Regions from separate parts of the Arthrobacter sp. FW306-07-I genome, predicted to be linked through region 3. Evidence: predicted binding sites of a transcription regulator. Region 3 holds the regulator's gene; each other region holds the start of a gene.
The links. The regulator Rex, encoded in region 3, represses fermentation and respiration genes when NADH is low (regulators of the CRP and FNR family bind a similar motif). The targets are predictions, from matches to a motif close to CTTGTGAANNNNTTCACAAG.
Positions count from the first base shown of each region.

Region 1: a site for Rex is predicted at 2,614-2,633, ahead of benA (benzoate 1,2-dioxygenase large subunit). Genes of this name have one in related genera too.
Region 2: a site for Rex is predicted at 2,495-2,514, ahead of LFT46_RS02815 (queuosine precursor transporter). Genes of this name have one in related genera too.

Region 1 covers NZ_CP084550.1:4,098,680-4,103,013, forward strand. Annotated here, with positions in the region: gene benC (benzoate 1,2-dioxygenase electron transfer component BenC) at 1-440, opposite strand, end outside; gene benB (benzoate 1,2-dioxygenase small subunit) at 564-1,100, opposite strand; gene benA (benzoate 1,2-dioxygenase large subunit) at 1,134-2,519, opposite strand; gene catA (catechol 1,2-dioxygenase) at 2,849-3,730, shown strand; gene LFT46_RS19090 (benzoate/H(+) symporter BenE family transporter) at 3,822-4,334, shown strand, end outside.
Region 2 covers NZ_CP084550.1:572,682-577,015, forward strand. Annotated here, with positions in the region: gene LFT46_RS02800 (hydroxymethylpyrimidine/phosphomethylpyrimidine kinase) at 1-784, opposite strand, end outside; gene LFT46_RS02805 (TIGR01777 family oxidoreductase) at 887-1,798, opposite strand; gene LFT46_RS02810 (TetR/AcrR family transcriptional regulator) at 1,825-2,481, opposite strand; gene LFT46_RS02815 (queuosine precursor transporter) at 2,678-3,439, shown strand; gene LFT46_RS02820 (hypothetical protein) at 3,561-4,334, opposite strand, start outside.
Region 3 covers NZ_CP084550.1:3,554,478-3,558,811, forward strand. Annotated here, with positions in the region: gene LFT46_RS16545 (YceI family protein) at 58-606, shown strand; gene LFT46_RS16550 (Yip1 family protein) at 810-1,592, shown strand; gene LFT46_RS16555 (redox-sensing transcriptional repressor Rex) at 1,667-2,371, opposite strand; gene LFT46_RS16560 (glutaredoxin family protein) at 2,383-2,637, opposite strand; gene LFT46_RS16565 (HAD family hydrolase) at 2,716-3,534, shown strand; gene LFT46_RS16570 (30S ribosomal protein bS22) at 3,603-3,701, opposite strand; gene LFT46_RS16575 (helix-turn-helix domain-containing protein) at 3,853-4,065, opposite strand; gene LFT46_RS16580 (3-deoxy-7-phosphoheptulonate synthase) at 4,220-4,334, opposite strand, start outside.

The DNA of each region.
Region 1 (4,334 bases), 540 kb from region 3:
CCGGGAACTTTGAGGTTGACGTACTGTCCGGGGAGGAAGGCCAGCGCGTCGCGGTTGTCCACCTCAAGGGTGAAGGACACGGTGGTGTCCGTGTGCCGGTTGAGTTCCTTGATGGTGGAGGTGAAGGATGCGGCTGCCGTCTTCGCCGATTCGGACGTTGCCGGGATCTGGATGGCGAGGTCAGACTCCGGCACGGCCTGGCAGGTGAGCAGGTAGCCCTTTTCGAGTTCGTCCTCCGTCATGGCGTCGTCGATGAAGTCGCCCGGGTCGAAGGAACCGGAATCGCAGAAGGCCTTGCAGGTGCCGCAGGCGCCGTCCCGGCAGTCCGATGGAATGTTGATGCGTGCCTTGTAGGCGGCGTCCATGACGGTCTCATAGTCGCCGACCTTGATGACTTTGGTGACGCCGTCCTCGAAGCTGAGGGCTACTTTGTGGCCCATGGGGTCCTCCTGACTGTCCGGGCGCGCCATCGCGGTCCGGAAAAAGTTATGGCGTGCCCGGTGGGCACAGGGTGGAAAATGCCGTGCGGCGCCCGCAGGTCCCGGGCGCCGGCTGCTGGCAGGTCAGATCATGTAGACGTCCACCACGTGGTGGATGTAGTCGTTCTTCAGGACCACCTTCTTCTTCAGGATCACCGGCTGCGGACCTGAAAGGTCCAGGGTGTAGTAGCTGGTGCCGAAGTAGGTGTCCGTCGTGTTGTAGCGGAAGTAGAGGGTGAACCAGTTGAAGCGCACGTCCACTGTGGCGCCGTCGTTCGCCAGCACCTCGACGTCCGTGATGTTGTGGCCCGTGCGGGGCTCCGGGAGGGAGGTGGCCGAGGACCTGTCGGTCTTGATCCGGAACACCCGGTCCTCGATGCCGCCGCGGTTGTCGTAGTAGATCAGGGAGATCTCGTTCTGGGGGTCCTGCGTCAGCTGGTCGTCCACGTCCCAGGCCGGCATCCAGAATTCGGAGTCCGGGTGGTAGCACTCCAGCCATTCGTCGAACTGTCGGTCATCCAGCAGGCGGGCTTCCCGGTAGAGGAACGCGCGGACGGTTTCGAGGGTTGCGATCTCCTCCGTGGTCTTCAGGGCCGGGGCGGTGTGGGTCAGGTTGGTCATGGGTTGTGCGCTCTCTGTGGTTCGGGCGGGCTCTCAGGCGGAGACGGGAACGGATTCCGGGGCGGAACGCTCCTCTTCCTCCGCCAGGGCCCGGTCCATGACTTCCTTCCAGTACCCGTGCTGGATGGGGTAGAGCCCTTCGTCTTCGGTGCGCATGCCGGAGGCGATCACCCGGGTCATGCCCAGGGCCTGTGCCTGCTCATCCGGGCCGCTGATCTCGTGGGCGGAGCCGCGGGTCATGTCGTTCCACGGGGCGCTGGTGGCCCAGTAGGTCTTGTTGCAGGAGCGGAATTCCTCCAGGTCGTCCGGCGTGGCCATGCCCGTGGCGTTGAAGAAGTCCTCGTACTGGCGGATGCGCTTGGAACGGTTCTCCTGGGACTCGCCCTTGGGGGCGATGCAGTAGATGGTCACCTCGGTCTGGTCCGCGGAGATGGGCCGGAAGTGGCGGATCTGGGAGGAGAACTGGTCCATGATGTAGACGTTCGGGTACAGGCAGAGGTTGCGCGAGATGTTGATCATGAAGTTCGCCATCTCCTCGCCGTACTTGGCCACAAGCTCGTCGCGGCGGTCCCACAACGGGCGGTCCTGGGGGTTGGTCCATTCCTGCCACAGCAGCAGGTGCCCGTGGTCGTAGGAGTAGAACCCGCCCTTGACTTTGCCCCACTTGCCGGCGTCCATGGCCTTGGTCTTGTTGGCGGAGTCACCGGCGCTGCGGCGGGCCGTGGTGGCTGCGTAGTTCCAGTGCACTGCGGTGACGTGGTAGCCGTCCGCGCCGTTCTCGGCCTGGACCTTCCAGTTGCCGTCGTAGGTGTAGGTGGAGGAACCGCGCAGCACTTCCAGGCCTTCGGGCGACTGGTCAACGATCGAGTCGATGACCTTGGTGGCATCGCCCAGGTGCTCCTCGAGCGGGAGCACGTCGGCCTTCAGGGAGCCGAACAGGAAGCCGCGGTAGGACTCAAAGCGGGCCACCTTGGTGAGGTCGTGCGAGCCTTCCTTGTTGAAGGTCTCGGGGTAGCCGGCGTTCCGGGAGTCCTTGACCTTGAGCAGCTCGCCGGAGTTCTTGAAGGTCCAGCCGTGGAACGGGCAGGTGAAGGTGGTGCGGTTGTCCGTCTTGCGGCGGCACAGCATGGCGCCGCGGTGCGAACAGGCGTTGACCAGGCAGTTGAGCTTCCCGTCCTTGTCCCGGGTGATCATCACGGGGGTACGGCCGATGTAGGTGGTGAAGTAGTCGCCCACGTTGGGGATCTGCGACTCGTGGGCGAGGTACACCCAGTTGCCTTCGAATATGTGCTTCATCTCGAGTTCGAAGATCTCCTGGTCGGTGAAGATCTCGCGCTTGGCCCGGATGACGCCGTTCTCGCGGTCGTCGATCAAGGCGTCGGCAAGGACCTCGCGGGCATGGATCAGGTTCTCGGTCATGGCGTGCTCCTTCATTGGAGATTGCTGGACGGACGGGCGGAGGTCCACTCGGGAAGAGGCTTCGGCGGCGGACGTTATCCAGCAATTCTTACCGCTCGTGATTGGCCTCACATCAGGCAAATACCTAGGTTCCACCAAGGGTGTCTTTATGTACTGATAATGACTCAAAAGACGCCTAGTTGATATTTGTAGCGTCCTTATCTGCGGCCCTACGATTGAGACCGAGATCACGCGGTGCCGAGCAGGGCAGGTGGAACGTTCCGCCCAGCAGCCCGCGTGGGGAGCAGGAGCCCTTCCTGTCCCATTCAATGAAGAAGGTGGACATCGTCATGACCCAGACCCCAACGGACAGCCGCACGGAAAACGAAGGCACCGCCGTCGAAGCAGGCTCCAAGGCAACCGAACGCTTCGCCGCGTCAGGCAAGCTCTCCCGGGTGGATGTATCCAAGGAACGGGTGAGCCTGCTGGCCGGCGCACTGATCAAGGCCGCCAACGACATCGTCGTGGAGCACCAGGTCACCTATGAGGAATACAACGCCCTTAAAGCATGGCTGATCAAGGTGGGCACGGACGGTGAATGGCCGCTGTTCCTCGACGTCTGGCTTGAACACACCGTTGAGGACGTGAACTCCCAGGACCGACCCGGCACCGTGGGCACCATCGAGGGCCCCTACTACGTCCCCAACTCCCCGGAACTCCAGACGCCTGCCACCGTGGAAATGCGCGACGACGAAGAGGGCACCCCGCTGCGGTTCACCGGCCAGTTCACCGACACCGACGGCAACCCCATCCAGGGTGCCCAGGTGGAGATCTGGCACGCGGACGCCGCCGGTTTCTACTCCCAGTACGCCCCGGGCATGCCCGAGTGGCTCTTCCGGGCCACCGTCAAGGCCTCGGACGACGGCCGGTTCGAGATCAACACCATGCGTCCGGCGCCCTACCAGATCCCCACGGACGGCGCCTGCGGACAGCTGATCAACGCCGCGGGCTGGCACGCCTGGCGTCCGGCGCACATCCACATCAAGGTGTCCGCGCCGGGCTACGAGCCGGTCACGCAGCAGCTGTACTTCCCCGGCGACCCCCACAACGCGGACGACATCGCCTCGGCGGTGAAGCCTGAACTGATGCTGGACCCCCGCCCCCGTTCCGACGGAAAGGGCGAGGAAGTAGTTTATGACTACGTCCTGGCAAAGCAGGGCCAGAAGAAGTAGCACGCAAACTGGGAGATACCCCCGCACGGAGGCGCTCCGGAGCTGATGCTTCGGAGCGCCTCCGGTTTTTCCGCGCCAGCCAGGAGTTCCGATGAGCCATACCCGCCCCGACCCGGCCGCCACATCCGCCGGGTCAGCCCCGCCGGCGCCGGAACCCCTGTTGGAGCGCCCAGGGGTCAGGCCCGCAGGTCCGCGCCGGGTTCTTCGCGACCTGGGCCTGTCGTACGTCTCCAACGGGGCAATCGGGCTCATCTTCGCGGCGTCCGGACCCATCGCCGTCACCCTGGCCGTCGGGACGGCCGGCGGCCTGACCCAGGGCCAACTGTCGTCCTGGGTTTTTGGCATCCTTTTCTCGGGCGGCGCGGCGACCCTGCTGATGTCGCTCATTTACCGGCAGCCCCTGGGCTTCGCGTGGTCCATCCCTGGCACGGTGCTCCTGGGGCCGTCCCTTCAGCACCTGGCCTTCCCCGAAGTCGTCGGGGCCTTCTTCACCTCCGGCGTGCTGATCCTAGCCCTGGGCGCCACCGGGGTGGTGCGCAAAGCCATGGCGCTGGTGCCCATGCCGCTCGTAATGGCCATGGTGGCTGCGGTGTTCCTGAAGTTC
Region 2 (4,334 bases), 1.5 Mb from region 3:
CAAAGTCCTTGGCGGTCCGGGCTGCCTCCAGCGGGCTGGCGCCCTTGGCAAGCTCGGCCGTGACGGCGGCGGCCAGCGAGCAACCGGCGCCGGACACGGCCACCTCGCCCACCTTCGGCGCGCTGAGGACTTCGAGGGTTTCGCCGTCGTAGAACACGTCCACGGCGTCCGGGCCTTCCAGCCGCACCCCGCCCTTGGCCAGCACGGCCGCTCCGCTGAGCTCGTGGATGCGGACGGCAGCGGCCTTGAGGGATTCAACGTCGGTGATCTCCAGGCCGGAGAGCGATTCCGCCTCGAAGTGGTTGGGCGTGACGAAGGTGGCAAGCGGCAGGATCTGCGCTTTCAGGGCCTGGTCCGTGTCCAGCGCGTGGCCGGGTTCCTGGCCCTTGCAGATCAGCACCGGGTCCAGGACAACATTGGCGAAGCTGTTCTCCTGCAGCGCATTGGCCACCGTGCTGATGGTGGCCGGGCTGCCCAGCATGCCGATCTTCACCGTGTCCAAAGCCGAAGGGGCGCCCGACGCCGGACCGTAGGCCGCCGTCGTCGCCTCCAGCTGGTCGGCAATCACCTGCTGGTCCACCGGCACGAAGCGGTGGTTCCAGCTGTCCTTCGGGTCGAAGGACACGATGCAGGTGAGGTTGGCGATGCCGAAGACACCCAGCTCCTGGAAGGTCTTCAGGTCAGCCTGGGCGCCGGCGCCGCCGGTGGCCTCGGAGCCTGCGATGGTGAGGACGACGGCGGGGGCGTCCGCGGACAGCGTTGCGTCAGGGGATACGGAAGTCATGCCCCCATCCTGCCACCCGGCGTCGGACGCTATCCATGTAGGGGCGTAGAGCGGCTGTGATGAGCGAGTGTTCAGCGGTCCAAGCGGTTCATTATTTGACCGTCAGGCTGTCCCCTTGGCGATCTGCAGGAGCGCCCTGCCCAGCTCCGGCTGGCTGTAGGCAAATCCGGCGTCAAGAAGTTTCTGCGGCTGGACCCAGCGGCTTTTCAGGACCAGTTCGGTCTCCGTGTAAATCAGGACGGCGCCCGCCCGGAGGAGCCAGGCAGGGGTGGGCAGCCCGAAACGCGCGCCATAGGCCCGGCGCACCAGGCGCATCATTTCCTGGTTAGTGACGACGTCCGGTGAGGCTATATTGACGGGCCCGGTGATGTCGGTCCGTGCGTGCAGGAAGAGGATGCTGCGGTACAGGTCCTCCACGTGGACCCAGCTGAACTTCTGCCGGCCGTCGCCCATATGCCCGCCCAGGCCCAGTCGCGCGAGGTTGGCGAATGGCCTCAGTGCACCGCCGCCCCGGCCCAGCACGATGGCGATCCTCAGCGGGATCTTCCGGGTTCCCGGAGTGTCCGCTGCGGTGAGGGCCGCTTCCCAGGCCCTTGCGACGTCCACGGAGAAGCCGGAACCAAGGTCGCCGCCGGCCTCGGACTGGGGACGGTCGCGTGCATCCCGGTAGATGGTGCCGGTGCTGGCATTCAGCCAGGTGGGCGGCGGGACCTGGCATTGCGCGATGGCCCGCCCCAGTGCCCGGGTGGTGGCCACCCGCGAGTCCAGAATGATTTTCTTGTTCCGCTGGTTGTAGCGGCACGAGACAGAGCGTCCGGCGAGGTTCACCACCAAGTCGGCGCCGTTGAGCACCCGGGCCATGCCGGCGTCGTCATCCCATGCGGCTGTGGAACCACCTGCTCCGTTGCGTCCTATGGTCCGCACCGTCCAGCCGTTCTCGCGGAAACGCCTGCAAAGATAGGTGCCAATGAAGCCGGAGGCGCCGGCCACTACGACTGTCTTTGCACTGTTCATCTCTTCCCCCAATGTTCGCTTCTGTCCTAGTCGCGGATGCTGCCGCTCAAGTCGAGGACGTCGTCAAGCACCTTGCTGACACCCGGAATGCGGGCCAGTGAGAGGCCGCGGGCAATGAGCGGCGCTGCGCCGTCCACCAGCTTCCGGGTCCGCCGCTGGCCTTCCGAGGAGTCGTAGACCCAAAAGAGGGTGATCCCCATGTAGCAAAGCCACAGCAGTTCAGGCAGCTCGGCCCGCAGCTTCTTCGGTACGGCGGGGCTGGACCCGTCCACCGTGCGCCTGAAGATATCCAGCGCTGCCTCCCGCGCGGGCGTTGAGTCCGCCGAGAAGGGGTTCACCGGCGATGTGGGCCGGATGGCGGTGGCCACGAAGTCCGCGCCGAAAGCATGGTAGGGCGCCATGACGTCCAGGCCCGCGTGCAGAGTGGTTTTCAGGCGGTCCGCGAACCCGGCGGCGGCGTCCAGCAATTCGGCTGCCCGCGCGGCGTGTTCGGCCTGCACTTGGAGGTACAACTCGTGGACCAGATCATCCTTGGACGAGAAGTAGTAGTAGGCATTGCCAACGGAAACGCCCGCCTCTGCAGCGATGGCCCGCATGGTGGTCTTCTCGAAGCCGATCTCGCGGAACATGCGCAGTGCGGTGTCCGCCACCCGCTGCCTGGTGTGTTCGCCCTTGGCTGCCACCGGCGCCTCCAAATTCCTGAACGTGTTCAAAAACAGTGTGCCACAAGTAGTTGAACATGTTCAAACGTCCACGGGAATTGGTCTGCCTGCGCCAAGGAGCGATCCCGTTCAAGGCGATGCGAGAATTGCCCGAGTGCTAATACAACCGGCGGTCCACAGCTGGTCGCCGGCCAACCACTCCCGAACGGACACCGTCATGTCTTCTTCTTCCGGCCACAGTGCCATGCCCGATGCCGCCCTCCCGCGGCCGGCCCACCAAGGTGCCAGCTTCGCCGCCATCGGTTCGCCCTACTTCGGGATCATGCTGGCGACCATGGCCGTGGTGTTGATCCTCTCCAACATAGGAGCATCCAAGGGCGTCGCCTTCGGCCCCATCGTCACCGACGGTGGCTTTTTCCTCTTCCCCCTCGCATACATCCTGGGCGACGTCATCAGTGAGGTCTACGGCTTCAAGGTGGCCCGCAAGGCCATTCTCACGACCTTTGCGATGTCCGTCTTCGCCTCGCTCTGCTACTGGGTGGTCATTGCGCTGCCCGGCTTCGACGACGAGTACGGAGCCGCGAAGCAGTCCGCCTTGGAAGGCGCCCTGGGCCCTGTGCCGCAGATCGTCCTCGCCTCGCTGCTCGCCTTCCTGGCCGGGCAGACCATTAACTCCTGGATCCTGGTGCGCATGAAGGCAAGCACCGGTGAGAAGTCCCTGTGGGCCAGGCTCATGGGCTCCTCCGGCGCTGGGGAATTCGTGGACACGCTGATCTTCTGCAGCATCGCCGCGTCCGTCATCGGCATCACTGACTTCGGCAGCTTCGTGAATTACGTGCTTGTGGGGTTCGTGTACAAGACTTTGGTTGAGTTCCTTTTCGTCCCCGTTACCTCGCTGGCCATCAACTGGGTCAAGAGGCGCGAACCCAGTTACGGCCTCGCAACCCCGCCCGCGGCAGCGGTGACGAACGCCGCGTAGCTGCCGCCCGGCGTCGTGCGTTCCGGCTGTCTGGTTCCGGGACGCCGGAACGGTGCGGGATCGCCGGAAGGAACCGGCGACCTGGTCCCGTTCCGGCGATTTTGGCCCTGGGGCGGCCGGGCTACCGTTGGAGTGCGGCTAGGACACGGGCTTTGAACTCCTGTTCGCGGAAGAGGTCGGCCCATTTCACGCGCAGGAAGGTCCAGCCGTTCTCGGTGAGTGCATTCTCCCGCTGCCGTTCCTGGAACAGCACCTCGGGCGTCGGCTTGTAATCGAAGTACTTGGTTTTCCCGTCGAATTCGAGGGCCACCTTCTTTTCCTTCCAGGCGAAATCCAGGCGGTACTGGCCTGCCCCCGTGGCTACGGGGACTTGGGGCTCCGGCAGCGGAAGCTTCAGCCGTGTCAGGAGTTCGCGGGTGAGCGTCTCACCGGCTGACTCCGACCGTGGTTCTGCTTGGGTGAGTGCGAGCCGGAGGGTACGGATCCCGCGGCGTCCCTGCAGGCCGTCAGCCATGCTTTCCATCAGCGCTTTGTCTGCACCGAGCCGGAGGGCGTGGTCCATCAGCACGAGCGCCTGGCGGTAGGTCAGCATCATGGCGCAATCCACTGCCGTCCGCTCAAGCGAGGTCACCCGGAGGCCGCCGCGAATCACCACCTCCGCCTCGGTCCAGGGCCGGGTATGGCCGCAGACATCCTTACCGAGCCGCTCGCTTGAGGGGTTTCCTGGCAGTAGAAGGTGGATCAGGTTATCGACATCCCATAGATACAAACCGTGCAGCCGGGCCGCCGATGTGTGGCTGTACACATAGCCGCCCCGTGAGGTGGTCAGCGTCCCATGGGCATGGGCGTGAATCAACTGCCTGCTGCGAACAGGCCGCGACTGCTTATCCCAGAG
Region 3 (4,334 bases):
CTTATGAAGCTTCAACAGCAGGATCACCACAGACACAGCTATACAAGGAGCAACATCATGGCACTTCCCGCAGACGTCACCACCGGCACCTGGACCCTGGACAACTCCCACAGCGAGATTGGCTTCACCGTCCGCCACGCCGGCATCAGCAAGGTCCGCGGCCAGTTCACCGAAGCCGCCGCCACCCTGGACCTGGCCGAGGACGTGGTCGATTCCAAGATCAACGCCACCATCAAGACCGCCAGCTTTGACTCCGGCGACGCCAACCGCGACGGCCACGTCAAGGGCGGGGATTTCTTCGACGTGGAGAAGTTCCCCGAGATCTCCTTCGTCTCCAACGGCCTCGTGGCCAAGGGCAACAGCTACGAACTCACCGGCGACCTGACCATCAAGGGTGTTACCCGTCCCGTCACCTTGGAAACCGAGTTCAACGGCGTGGCCGTGGACCCGTTCGGCAACACCCGCGCCGGCGTCTCCGCCGAGACCACCATCAGCCGCAAGGACTTCGGCCTGACCTGGAACGCCGTCCTGGAAACCGGCGGCGTGCTGGTCAGCGACAAGGTTGCCATCAACCTGGAACTCGCCTTCATCGCTCCCGCAGCCTAATTCCCCTTCACGGCACCCCGGCCCGCCTGCACGGCATGGCCGGGGTGCCGTGTTTAACCTGCAAACGCGGTGCATCAACACCTCCCGAATGATCCACAACGCCGCCCGCCGGGGGTACGGTGGACTTAAGCCATGCTGGGGGGAAGGCTGAGGACCGATTCCCGGCAGCCTAACTGGATCCCGACCCTGCAGAAGGAACGCCCATGAGTACTCCTCCCGTCCCGCCTCCCGGGTCCGAAGACCCGCGAACCAGCCCCGGACAATCCGGCAACGACCAGTCCGGAGCCCAGCCGCGCTACGGCCAGAACGCTCCGCAGTACGGCCAAAACGCTCCGCAGTACGGCTCGCAGCCGCCGGCAGCACCGCAGTACGGCCAAAATGCACCCCAGTACGGCCAGAATGCACCGCAGTATGGGTCGCAGGCTCCCGGCTACGGCCAGTCCCAGTTCGGCCAGTCGCCGTATGGACAGTCCCCTTACGGCCAGTACCCCTCGGAGCAGCCGCAGCCCGCCGGAAGCAACGGCATCCCCCAGCTGGTGAACATCTCCTTCTGGCTGCTGATTGCGTCGGCCGCCATTTTCGTCATCGGCATGCTCCTGGGCCTCACCCAGCTGGACGACCCCCAGTTCCGGCAGCTCTTTGAACAGCAGATGCAGTCGAGCGGAACAGACATCAGCTACGACAGCATCAAGAGCGTCATCGCCGGCACGCTGGTGGTCTTTGCCATCATCGGCGCCGCGCTCTACCTGCTGGTGGCCTTCTTCATCCGCAAAGGCAAGAACTGGGCCCGCATCCTGGGAACAGTCTTTGCAGCGCTGTCCATTTTCGGCCTGTTCGGGGTCCCCTCCCTCGGAACGCTTGGAACCGTCCTGGGCATCGTAGCCATCGTGCTGCTTTACCTGCCTGCAGCTGCCCCGTACTTCCGGAAGCAGCAGCCCTTCGCCAACCCATACTCGGGTGGGTTCGGCAACCCTTACGGGCGGTAACCCAGCACGTCTGCTGGCAAACAGGCGGCCCGGGACGCAGCAATGCGTCCCGGGCCGCCTGCGTTAAGCCAGCGCTAGGCTGTCTGTCCGGGTGTCTGGGCCCGCTGCGCGTGGTAGGCCAGGATCTGGAGTTCGGTGGCCATGTCCACCTTGCGGAGGTTGACGCCGTCGGGAACCTGCAGCATCACCGGGGCGAAGCTCAGGACGCTGTGGACGCCCGCCGCCACCACCCGGTCGCAGACGTCCTGGGCCACGGCGGCCGGCAGCGCCAGCACCACCATGTTGGCCCCGGTGCGGTGCAGGACTGTTTCGAGGTCCGCGACGTCGCTGACCCGCAGCCATCCCACCTCGCTGCCCACCACCATCTGGTCGGCGTCGAAAATGGCCACGACGTCGAACCCGCGGGACTCGAAGCCGCCGTACCGCGCCAGCGCCTTGCCGAGGTTGCCGGCACCGACGATAGCCACTTTCCAGTCGTGCGTCAGTCCAAGCGCTGCCGCGATATGACGGCTGAGGTACTGCACCTCGTAGCCAACACCCCTGGTTCCGTACGATCCCACATAGGACAGGTCCTTGCGCAGGGTTGAGGAACTGACCCCTGAGGCTTCAGCCAGCGATTCGGAGGAGACGCGCTCCACGCCCTCAGCCAGCAGGGTGTTCAGGGCGCGGAGGTAGAGGGTCAGCCGGGCTACGGCTGCGGGCGGTATCTGCTTGGGCGGCGTGCCCGTCGCAGCTGGAAGGTCGGGAAGCGGCTGCGGCGTGGAATCCAGGGAGGTCACCGGCACTCCCCCTACTGGGCCATGGCGCGCTGCAGCACGCGTTCCAGCCGGGTTTCGTCGATTTTCCAGAAGTCGCGCTGTACGCCGTCCACCAGCACCACCGGGATTTCCTCGGCGTAGCGCTCCCGCAGCTCGGGCTGGTTGTCCACCAACTCTTCGCTCCAGGTAAGGCCCAATGAGGCAGTGACCCGGCTGACGGCGTCGCGCGCGTCTTCGCAAAGGTGGCAGTCAGCTTTGGTGACCAGGACGACGCGGGGTGTAGCCATGGCTTAACGGTATCGCCGTTCGCGTGCTGCCGGTGACGCCGACGGCGGCAGGCCAGCGGATTGACTAGACTCAACACCATGCCCGAGGAGAAATACGTCGCCGTAGTCACGCGCCCGGTTGCCGAGCCGCAGCCGGGCGAAGCGGCGTTTTTCGACGTGGACAACACCTTGATGCGCGGAGCCAGCCTCTTCCATGTGGCACGCAAGATGCACCAGCGCGGAGCCTTTACCCTGGCCCAGGCCGCCGGCTTCGCATGGAAGCAGTTCAAGTTCGTGGCCCGCGGGGAGAACATCGATGACGTCCATGCCGTGCGGGATTCGGCCCTGACGCTGGCCGCCGGGATCACCGTTGACGACATCAAGGCCCTGGGTGAAGAAGTCTACGACGAGATGATCGCCTCGCGGATCTGGCCGGGCGCCAAGGCACTGGCGGAGCAGCACCTCAGGGTGGGCCGCCGCGTCTGGCTGGTAACGGCCACGCCCATTGAGGTGGCCACCGTGATCTCCACCCGCCTGGGACTGACCGGAGCCCTGGGGACGGTGGGCGAAGTGTCGGACGGCATGTACACCGGCCGCCTGGTGGGAGACATCCTGCACGGCTCGGCGAAGGCCGTAGCCGTCCAGGCCATCGCCGACGAGGAGGGCCTGGAGCTCAAGCGCTGCTGGGCCTACAGCGACTCCTACAACGACGTCCCGCTGCTGTCGCTGGTGGGGCACCCCGTGGCCATCAACCCGGACGCCAAGCTGCGCCGCCACGCGCGGGACCGGAACTGGCCGGTCTACGACTTCCGCGCCGGCCGCCGCGCTGCCACGTTCGGCCTCAAGGCAGCCACTTTTGGCGGTGCGATTTACGGCCTTTGGAAGGGCTTCGCCCGGATGCGCGGCCCGCGGGCGTAGCCCGGTAACAAACAAAATGCCCGCCGCCTCGGAAGGCGACGGGCATTTGCACGCTGTTGGAAGTATTTCTACTTCTTGTTGCGGCGCTGGTGACGGGTCTTGCGAAGCAACTTGCGGTGCTTCTTCTTGGCCATACGCTTGCGACGCTTCTTAATAACTGAACCCACGAAAGTTCCTTACAAACTAGATGCAGTACCTGTCTGATGGAGAAGGTCCGCGGACATAGCTACGAACTGAACAACTGACAGATTCTTACAATGACGTAAAACGTTCCTTAACAGGGTACCGCCTATTGGGAGCGGCTCAGGACAGGCTGCCTCAGGCCGTCTCGGTGTGACCGTCCACGACAGCACCCTTAAGGTACTGTTCAACGGCGTTTTCGGGGACCCGGTAGGAGCGGCCGAAGCGCACTGCCGGCATTTCGCCCGAGTGCACCAGCCGGTAGACAGTCATTTTGGAGACGCGCATGACCTCGGCCACTTCAGCCACGGTCAGGAACTTCGCGTTGGAGAAGTTCTGTTCTGCCGACATTTCCCTATTTTCCTTTGCTGACGGATGGACAACAGTGACCCCAGGTACGTGCCAATGCGGTGTTCCGATGCTGAGCCATCCACCAACCACCTAAGTAGATACTCTAGATGTTCCTGTGGCAGATGTGAAAGTGGCGGGCCCCCTATTTCATCCCCTAATTCGACCCCCGGCGCTTCCGTGCCGATGCCGCCAGCTGCTCCAGGACAGACGCGGAGACATCCCAGTCCATACAGGCATCCGTGACGCTTTGGCCGTAGACCAGTTCAGCG